One region of the Streptomyces sp. NPDC047130 genome, then DNA from elsewhere that is predicted to be linked to it. Evidence: riboswitches for the same ligand, from Rfam matches in the RefSeq annotation. Region 1 holds a riboswitch; the other holds the start of a gene.
What was found. Region 1 has a riboswitch for cyclic di-AMP ahead of ABZ836_RS16730 (LysM peptidoglycan-binding domain-containing M23 family metallopeptidase). Riboswitches for the same ligand answer to the same signal wherever they lie in the genome.
Positions count from the first base shown of each region.

Region 2: it holds a riboswitch for cyclic di-AMP, as region 1 does, so the genes downstream of both, ABZ836_RS27580 (transglycosylase family protein) here and ABZ836_RS16730 (LysM peptidoglycan-binding domain-containing M23 family metallopeptidase) in region 1, are expected to answer to the same signal.

Region 1 is NZ_JBEYUK010000012.1:65,119-69,491, reverse strand. Features, by position in the region: gene ABZ836_RS16735 (SGNH/GDSL hydrolase family protein) at 1-751, opposite strand, end outside; gene ABZ836_RS16730 (LysM peptidoglycan-binding domain-containing M23 family metallopeptidase) at 1,021-1,857, opposite strand; cyclic di-AMP (ydaO/yuaA leader) riboswitch at 1,862-2,016, opposite strand; gene ABZ836_RS16725 (tyrosine-protein phosphatase) at 2,471-3,268, shown strand; gene ABZ836_RS16720 (DUF6126 family protein) at 3,311-3,436, opposite strand; gene ABZ836_RS16715 (XRE family transcriptional regulator) at 3,433-4,074, opposite strand; gene ABZ836_RS16710 (aspartate aminotransferase family protein) at 4,220-4,373, opposite strand, start outside.
Region 2 is NZ_JBEYUK010000033.1:16,067-20,439, forward strand. Features, by position in the region: gene ABZ836_RS27570 (septum formation initiator family protein) at 1-90, opposite strand, end outside; gene eno (phosphopyruvate hydratase) at 297-1,583, opposite strand; gene ABZ836_RS27580 (transglycosylase family protein) at 1,846-2,541, opposite strand; cyclic di-AMP (ydaO/yuaA leader) riboswitch at 2,546-2,713, opposite strand; gene ABZ836_RS27585 (transglycosylase family protein) at 2,940-4,205, opposite strand; gene ABZ836_RS27590 (cytochrome P450) at 4,343-4,373, opposite strand, start outside.

The sequences.
Region 1 (4,373 bases):
CCAGCGCGCCCTTGGCGACGACGGTGTCGCCGGAGGACTCGCCCCGCAGCCGGCGCCCGATCCACGGCACCAGGTGCTCGCGCGCCCAGTGCACGTCGTCGAGGCGGACCTCCAGGACGCCCCGCTGGGGCAGCGGCGGCCAGGGCTGCTCGGGGTCGGCGGGGACGTCGAGGCCGAGGACCTGGCCGGCGCGGAGGGCGACCCGGGTGTGCCCCTCGGCGGAGAGGTGCAGCCGGTCGCTGTCCCAGGCGCGGCGGTCCTGGACGCTGCGCAGCGACCACAGGTCGAGGACCCGGCAGTCGTAGCGGTCGGCGATGGCCCGGACGTGCCCGTTGTACGTGGCGATCTTGCCTCGGAGGTGCCTGAGCACCGGGACGCCGCGGGTGTCGAAGCCGGTCGCGACCAGGACGGTGCCGGCCGCCGAGGCGAGTTCGGCGACGGCCTTCTCGAAGCGCTCGGCGACCTCGTCGGGGTCGGTGCCGGGGCGCAGGATGTCGTTGCCTCCGGCGCAGATGGACACCAGGTCGGGGGCGAGCCCGCGGACCTGGGGGATCTGGTCGGCCATGACCTGGTCGAGCAGCTTCCCGCGCACGGCGAGGTTGGTGTAGTCGAACTCGCCCTCCGGACGGAGGTCGGCGAGGAGCACCGCGAGGCGGTCGGCCCAGCCGACGAACGTCCCGTCCGGTCCGGGATCACCGACGCCCTCGGTGAAGCTGTCCCCGACGGCCACGTACGACCCGATCGACCCCATCACTGTTCTGCTGTCATTCTTCGAATCGTCTGCCACATCGAGGCATCCTCCACCTTCGGATGTGAGCTACGCGACCGTAGGGAGGGGTTGACGGGCGGTGAGATAGGCCACTCGTCAACTCTTTCCCAACAGCGGAATAAACGTGGGCCGTTGCGACAGGGGCCGGACGCGGACCGTCGGGCGTCCTCGCCGGGACGCGGCGAGGGCCGTGCCCCCCGGTCGGGGGGGCACGGCCCTCGTTCGCGCGCAACCGCGAGGCCCTCGGGGGGTCAGCCCAGGCTGACGCCGTGCGAGCGGAGGTACTCGACCGGGTCCACGTCGGAGCCGTAGTCGGGCGAGGTGCGGATCTCGAAGTGCAGGTGCGGGCCGGTGACGTTGCCGGTGGCGCCGGACAGGCCGATCTGCTGGCCGACGGTCACGGTCTGTCCGGCGGAGACGGACAGCTGCGACAGGTGGGCGTACTGGGAGTACATGCCGTCCTGGTGCTGGATGACGACCTGGTTGCCGTAGGCGCCGCCGTTGCCGGCGGAGACCACGGTTCCGGCGGCGACGGACTTCAGCGGGGTGCCGGTGGGCAGCGCGAAGTCGACGCCGGTGTGGTAGCCGCTGGACCACATGCTGCCCGCGGTGCGGTAGGCGGTGCCGAGGGCGGCGTCCGCGGGGGCGGTGTAGCCGGCGGCGTTCGCGGCGTCGGCGACGGTCGTCTTCGGCGCGGCGGTCCCGGGGGCGGCGGCCTTGGCCTTGGCGGGCTGGGTGGCGGCCTTCTTGCCGAGCTCCAGCTTGGTGCCGGGCTTGATCAGGCGGGGGTTGTCGCCGACCACGTCACGGTTGATCTTGTACAGCTGCTTCCAGCCGCCGGAGACCTTCTTCTTCTCCGCGATCTTCGACAGCGAGTCGCCCTTCTTGACCGTGTAGGTCTCGGCGGCCGTCTTCTTCGCGGCGACCGGCAGGCTCTGGGCGGCCTGCTCCGGGGCGGCGGCGTGGGCGCCGGTGGCGCCGAACAGGGGCAGGCCGAGGGCCACGGCGCCGGTGCCGGCGACGGCGATGGAGCGGGTGAGGCGCTGGACGCCGGTGGGACGGCGGTGCTTGTGACGCTTCGCGGGCATGACGTTGTCCTCTCCGTCGCCTGCGAGGTGAGCTGTCGGGTGCGGGCTGGAGATGCCCGGCCGCGCTGGGCGCGGCTTTACCCCTAGCCCGTTCCGGAGACCGGAACAGGCGCGTACCTGTGGGTCCCCCGCTCCTGCCGTACTCGGGTTACTCGGGTGAGTGTGAGGGATCCGGTCGGCGGCAGGATTCGGCGTCCGCCCGGATCGGATCGTGAACGTATGCGACCGGCACGCAAGCGGACAAGCGCGGGATTTCCACGAACGTGCATTCTTTGTGATCGCTTGAGGGCAAAACGGTCACACAGAGTCGCCACGGGGACCACATCTCCCGCCGCGGGCACGGGAGTTGCACCTCGGACCCCGACGACGCTCGGTCACCGGTATGAGGCTGCTCACGCGCCGGTCCGCCCACACTCCGCCTCCTCGGGGCAAGTTGACCCATAAGCGGACAAGTACTCCTTGGTGCGTTATGTCCGTGATGCGACTTTTGCACCCACCGGTTCGCGCGACGTCCGGGCGACGGCACCCTCCTGGTCCCGCGGAGCCGTGTCGTATCGTCAGGACGCACCCGTCGGTTGCCGCGGCCGACGGGGCCAAGTGGGAGGAGCCACCCGTGACGCAGCAGGTCCCGTCGACCGAGCCCCAGCTCGCCGGAGTGCGGAACTTCCGGGATGTGGGCGGCATGCCCACCACGGACGGCCGCAAGGTGAGGAACGGCGTGCTGTTCCGCAGCGGCCACCTGGCGAGCGCCACCGCCGAGGACGCCGCGTTCCTCGCCTCCCTGAACCTGCACACGGTCTTCGACTTCCGCAACGACGCCGACCGGCGCCTGGAGGGCCCCGACGTCACGCTGCCGGGGGTCCGCGAGGTCCGGCTGCCGCTGTCCGACCCCGCCGACGGCGCCGAGTTCTGGAAGCGGGTCCGCCGCGGCGGCGTCGACGAGCTGCGCCCCCTGCTGGGCGACGGCCGGGCGGAGCAGCGCATGATCGCCTCCTACCGGGCGACCATCCTCACCCGTACCGACGAGCACTCCCGGGTGCTGCGCTCCCTCGCCGAGGACAGCATGCCGGCGCTGATGCACTGCTCGGCCGGCAAGGACCGGGCGGGCCTGTCGATCGCGATCACGCTGCTGGCCGTGGGCGTGGAGCGGGACGCCGTCACGGAGGACTACCTGAAGTCGGGGGCCAAGCACCGGCGCTACAAGCTGCACCGGGGCGGCGAGTCCTCGGACCCGTACACGCCGGAGATCACCGAACTGCTGAGCCCGCTGTTCGACGCCCGGCAGGAGTACCTGGGGGCGGCCTTCGAGACCATCGAGGAGACCTGGGGCGGCGTCGACGCCTACCTCACGGAGGGTCTCGGGGTCACGCCGGAGCTGCGGGCGCGGCTGCGCGAGCGGCTGCTCGACTGACCGCGCGGAGGGGCGGGCCCGGCCGCCCCGCCCCTCCCCCGCTCAGTTGGCGCGGGCGCCCGCCTCGAAGAGCAGCCAGATGAAGCCGGCGAAGAGGTGGCCCGCCACGATGTAGACGAAGAGGCGGATCCACAGGGCGCGGGGGAGCTTGTCCTCGATGTTCTTCACGACGTCCCTCCGGACGGGGTCGGGTGGCCCGCGGTCGCCTCGGGTCCGAGGCACAGCGCGGCCGTGGGGCTCTGCAACAGGGTGTGGACGAACAGGAGCCCGGCGCCGTCGGAGCTCTCGGCGGCCAGGCGGTGCGGGGTCAGCGAGTCGAAGTGGGCGCTGTCACCCGGCCCCAGCAGGTGGGACGTGTCCCCCAGGTGCAGGCGGAGCCGCCCGGTGAGGACGTGCAGCCACTCCTCGCCGGGATGGACGCGGACCACCTGGTCCTGCGGGCCGCCGCGGTGCGGGATGCGGACCCGCAGGGCCTGCATGGCGCGGCCCGGCGCCCCCGCCGGCCAGTAGCTCCACCCGCCGGCACGGGTCTCCAGGGCGTCGGCGCCCCGGACCACCGACTCGCGGTCCGGGGCGGTCTCGCCGAGCAGCTCGGAGACGGTGGTGCCGTACACCCGGGCGAGGCCGAGGAGCACGGGGAGGGAGGGCTGCCGGTGCCCCGTCTCCAGGCGGGAGAGGTGGGCCGGGGAGAGGTCCGCGGCACGGGCCGCGGCCTCGAGGGTCAGACCCGAGCGGTGGCGGAGCGCACGGAGCGTCGGAGCTACGCTGGGAAGGTCTCCCGGGGCACCGGGAGTCGCTGCGGACATACCACCATTCAGCCACGGGTTTACCCGGCAGGCAAATTCCTTGCCCCAGAGGCAAACCGCCGGGTCGGCGCACCGCCCCGGCGGCGCGTCGGTGACGCCCTGCCGCCTCCGGGAGCCCCTCCCCTGCGGGCGGGGCGTCCCGTGGTCACCGGTTGGCGACCGCCTGCCGCATCAGGTGGCGGCCGAAGTCCCACACCAGCCCGCCCTCGTGCGCGTCGTCCATCACGGCCGTGAACGCCGTCACGAACCGCTCGACCTCGCGCTCCCCGATGATCAGCGGCGGGATCAGCTTGATCACC
Region 2 (4,373 bases), on a different contig from region 1:
GGTCTGGGAGCGGTAGACGCGGGCGGCGGTCTGCTCACCGAGCAGCCGCAGCCGGGTGGTCGTGGAGAACCGGTCCCGGTTCTGCGCCATCTTCTCCGCGCCTCCCCGTGGGCGTTTCGTGTGCCGTGCGTGCCGTGTGCCGTGCGGCGTGTGCCGTGCGGGCCGGCGTCGTGCTGTCCCGTCCCGCGTGCTCCTTCCCCGCACACGGTACGTGACGCCGGGACGCCGTGGGGCGCGGACAGGGGCGTGCCCCCGGAGCCGGGGCTCCGGGGGCACGCGAGGGGCCGTCGGGCAGGTCAGCCCTTGAAGCGCGGGAAGGCGCTGCGGCCGGCGTACACGGCGGCGTCGTCGAGGATCTCCTCGATGCGCAGCAGCTGGTTGTACTTGGCGACGCGCTCGGAGCGGGCCGGGGCGCCGGTCTTGATCTGGCCGCAGTTGGTGGCGACGGCGAGGTCGGCGATGGTGACGTCCTCGGTCTCGCCGGAGCGGTGGGACATCATGCACTTGAAGCCGTTGCGCTGGGCCAGCTCGACGGCGTCCAGGGTCTCGGTCAGGGAGCCGATCTGGTTGACCTTGACCAGCAGGGCGTTGGCGGCGCCCTCCTCGATGCCGCGGCCGAGGCGCTCGGGGTTGGTGACGAAGAGGTCGTCGCCGACGAGCTGGACCTTGTCGCCCAGCTTCTCGGTGATGACCTTCCAGCCGTCCCAGTCGTCCTCGAACAGCGGGTCCTCGATGGACACCAGCGGGTAGGCCGCGACGAGCTCCTCGTAGTACTCCGTCATCTCGGCGGCGGAGCGCTCCTTGCCCTCGAATAGGTACTTGCCGTCCTTGTAGAACTCGGAGGCGGCGACGTCGAGGGCGAGGGCGACCTGCTGGCCGGGGGTGTAGCCGGCCTCCTTGATCGCCTCGAGGATCAGGTCCAGGGCCTCGCGGTTGGAGCCGAGGTTCGGGGCGAAGCCGCCCTCGTCGCCGAGGCCGGTGGACAGGCCCTTGGTCTTCAGCACCTTCTTCAGCGTGTGGTAGACCTCGGTGCCCCAGCGCAGGGCCTCGGAGAAGGACTCGGCGCCGATCGGCGCGATCATGAACTCCTGGATGTCCACGTTGGAGTCGGCGTGCGAGCCGCCGTTCAGGATGTTCATCATCGGCACCGGCAGCAGGTGCGCGTTGGGGCCGCCCAGGTAGCGGAAGAGCGGCAGGTCGCTGGCCTCGGCGGCGGCGTGGGCGACGGCGAGGGAGACGCCGAGGATGGCGTTGGCGCCGAGCGAGCCCTTGTTGTCGGTGGCGTCCAGGTCGAACATCGCCTGGTCGATCAGGCGCTGCTCGGTGGCGTCGTAGCCGACGAGCTCCGGGCCGATCTGCTCGATGACGGCGAGGACGGCCTTCTCGACGCCCTTGCCGAGGTAGCGGTTCTTGTCGCCGTCGCGGAGCTCGACGGCCTCGAAGGCGCCGGTGGAGGCGCCGGACGGGACGGCGGCACGACCCGTGCTGCCGTCGTCGAGGCCGACCTCGACCTCGACCGTGGGGTTGCCTCGGGAGTCCAGGATTTCCCGGGCTACGACGACGTCGATGGACGGCACGAGCATCTCCTTCTGGGATGTGACGCGGGTGGCGCCGGACCACCTGGCCCGGCACGGGGTGCACAGCCTCCGTGGCTCTGCGAGACCGAGCCTAACCGGCCGGGCGGGATCGGCCAGCCGGTCACCCCCTGTACGGAGGGGTAACAGGAGATTAATTGTTCCGGCTCGAAACAAAAAGCCCTGGAGGCGGATCCGCCGGAAACGCCCCCGCCCCCGGGCGCGTGGTGACGCGCCCGGGGGCGGGAGGTTCGTGCGACGGGCGGACCGGTCAGCCCAGGTGCAGCATCTGGCCCGGGTAGATCAGGCGCGGGTCCTCGACGACGTCCTTGTTCAGCTTGAAGAGCTTCTTCCAGCCGCCCTTGATGTCGTGCTCCTCGGCGATCAGGCTGAGCGAGTCGCCCTTGACGACCTTGTACTCACCGTCACCCTTGAGGACCTTCTCGCCGGTGGGCGTGGTGACCTTCTCCTGCTTCTTCGGCTTCTCCGCCTTGGCGGGCTGGGCCGGGGTCTCCTCGGCCTGCGGCGCGGGGGCGGGAGCCTCCTGCTGCGGGGCCTCCTGGGCGGGGGCCTCGGCGGCGCCGCCCTGGTAGGGGGTGCTGGAGAGGCCGGTGCCGCAGTGCGGCCAGGCGCCCGGGCCCTGCTCGGCGAGGACCTTCTCGGCTATCTCGATCTGCTGGGCCTTGGTGGCCTGGTTGGCCTGGGCGGCGTACTGGGTGCCGCCGAAGCCGGCCCAGGTCTGGCTGGTGAACTGCAGACCGCCGTAGAAGCCGTTGCCGGTGTTGATGGACCAGTCGCCGCCCGACTCGCACTGGGCGACGGCGTCCCACTCGGACTCGGTGGCGGCGGACGCGGTGCCCGCCGTCAGCAGCGGGGCGGCCACGACCGCGCCGGTGAGACCGGCGACGGCGAGAGCGCGCTTGGCCTTGGACGGACGACGGTGCTTGCCCTGGCAGGTAAACGACATGGAGGTATCCCCTCACCGACGCCTACGAGGTGAGCTGTCGGGTTCGGGCTATGAGGGTCGCCCGGCCGCACACCTCTCGGTGCGCGGCTTCACCCCTAGCCGTTCCGGCGGTCTGGCCGCCGGGCCGGCACTTACCTGGTTCCCCCGCTCCTGCCTACGGCGCATGACGCGACGACATGTCCCGTACGGCCGTTGGCAGGATTAGGCGTGACGGCCGCCGGGGCCCGCTGGAGCGAGCGGTTCGACGTTAGCCACGCCCATGCCGGGATTTCAAAGACGATCAGGGCTTCTGAGACCCATCTCTCACTTCTCCGGAATCAGACATTCCAGGACGAAAAGGCGGGTAACTCCCCCGATTTTGCCCGCCTTTCGCCCTTCTCCTGCCGTCGTCCCGACCGCTACGGGAGGGTGAGGACCATGCCCGACACCAGGCGGTCCGGGTCCTTCCCGATCAGGTCGCGGTTCTCCTCGTAGAGGGCGCGCCAGCCGCCCTTGACGCCTTCCGACTTGGCGATGGAGACCAGGCTGTCGCCGGCCCGCACCTGGTAGGTGTCCGCGGGGGCGGCGTGCCGGCCCGAGGTGCCGGAGCCGGACTGCGCGGCGGTCTCGTCGGCGCTGGGGCCGCGGTGGCGGCCGGAGCCGGAGGAGGAACCGGTGCTCTCCTCCTGCGCGGTGTCCCCGCCGAAGAGCGGGGTGTCGTCCTGGAAGAGGGGACCGTCGCCGTCGCCGAACAGCGGGGCGTCCTCGTCCGGCGCGTCCTCGCCGGTGGCGCCGTCCTGCTCGCCGCCGTCGCCGCGGACCGGGACGTCCTCGCCGGAGCCGCCCTTGCCGGTCCCGCCCTTGTCGCTGTCGTCCTTGCCGCTGTCGCCGCCGACGCCGTTCTGGCCGTCCTGGCCGTTCTGGCCCCCGCCGGTCTCGGGCAGGTCCGGGATCACCGGGCTGCCGGTGCCGGTGTCCACCAGGCCGAGGTCCTGGCCGAGGTCCAGGAGGCCGCCGCCCTGCGCGGAACCGTAGCCGGAGCCGGGGAGGAAGCCGTGGTCCGAGGCGCCGTTCGCGCCCTCGCCGGACCGCCCCTGCCCACGGGCGTCACCGGTCTCGCCGTCCACGACGCCCGACTTGTCGCTGTTGCGGCTCCTGTCGCTCTTGTCGGTCTTGCCGCTTTCGCCGGTTCCGGCCAGGTCGCCGCCGACGGAACCCCAGCCGGAGGCCGAGCCGTCGAAGGCGCCGGGGCCGGTCACGTCGCCGGTCCGCAGCGCGTCCACGCCGGTGTCCACCTCGGCGGCGGGGCCGTCCTCGCGCAGACCGTTCATGGCGCCGCAGGCCAGCCACGGGGTGGCTCCCTGCTCGGCGAGGATCCGCTCGGCCACCGCGATCTGCTGGGAGCGGCTCGCCTCCGACGGCTTGGAGGCGTACGACAGGCCGCCGTGCTCCTCCCACTGGTCCTGGGAGAGCTGCAGGCCGCCGTAGAACCCGTTGCCGGTGTCGGCGCTCCAGGCGCCGCCGCTCTCGCATTCGGCGACCCGGTCCCAGGTGGCCCCCTCGGCCGCGCCGGCGCTCGAGGCCGCGAACAGCGGGAGGGCGAGTGCGGAACCGGTCACGCCGGCCGCGACGACGACCGCCGGCGCCTGACGGGGGCGGCGGTGACGACCGTTTCCGGAGAGCATGCGGGTGGCCTTTCGTCGACTACAGGGGCCGCGTCGACCCGGTCGGCATCCCGCCGCAGGGGTCGTCGCGTCTGTGCGGGAACGTAGCCGGTGATCAACGTTCGTCACAACTCGATGTCGCAAGGAACACACGAACGTCACGGAACTGTCGAGGTCGTGCTTCCACTT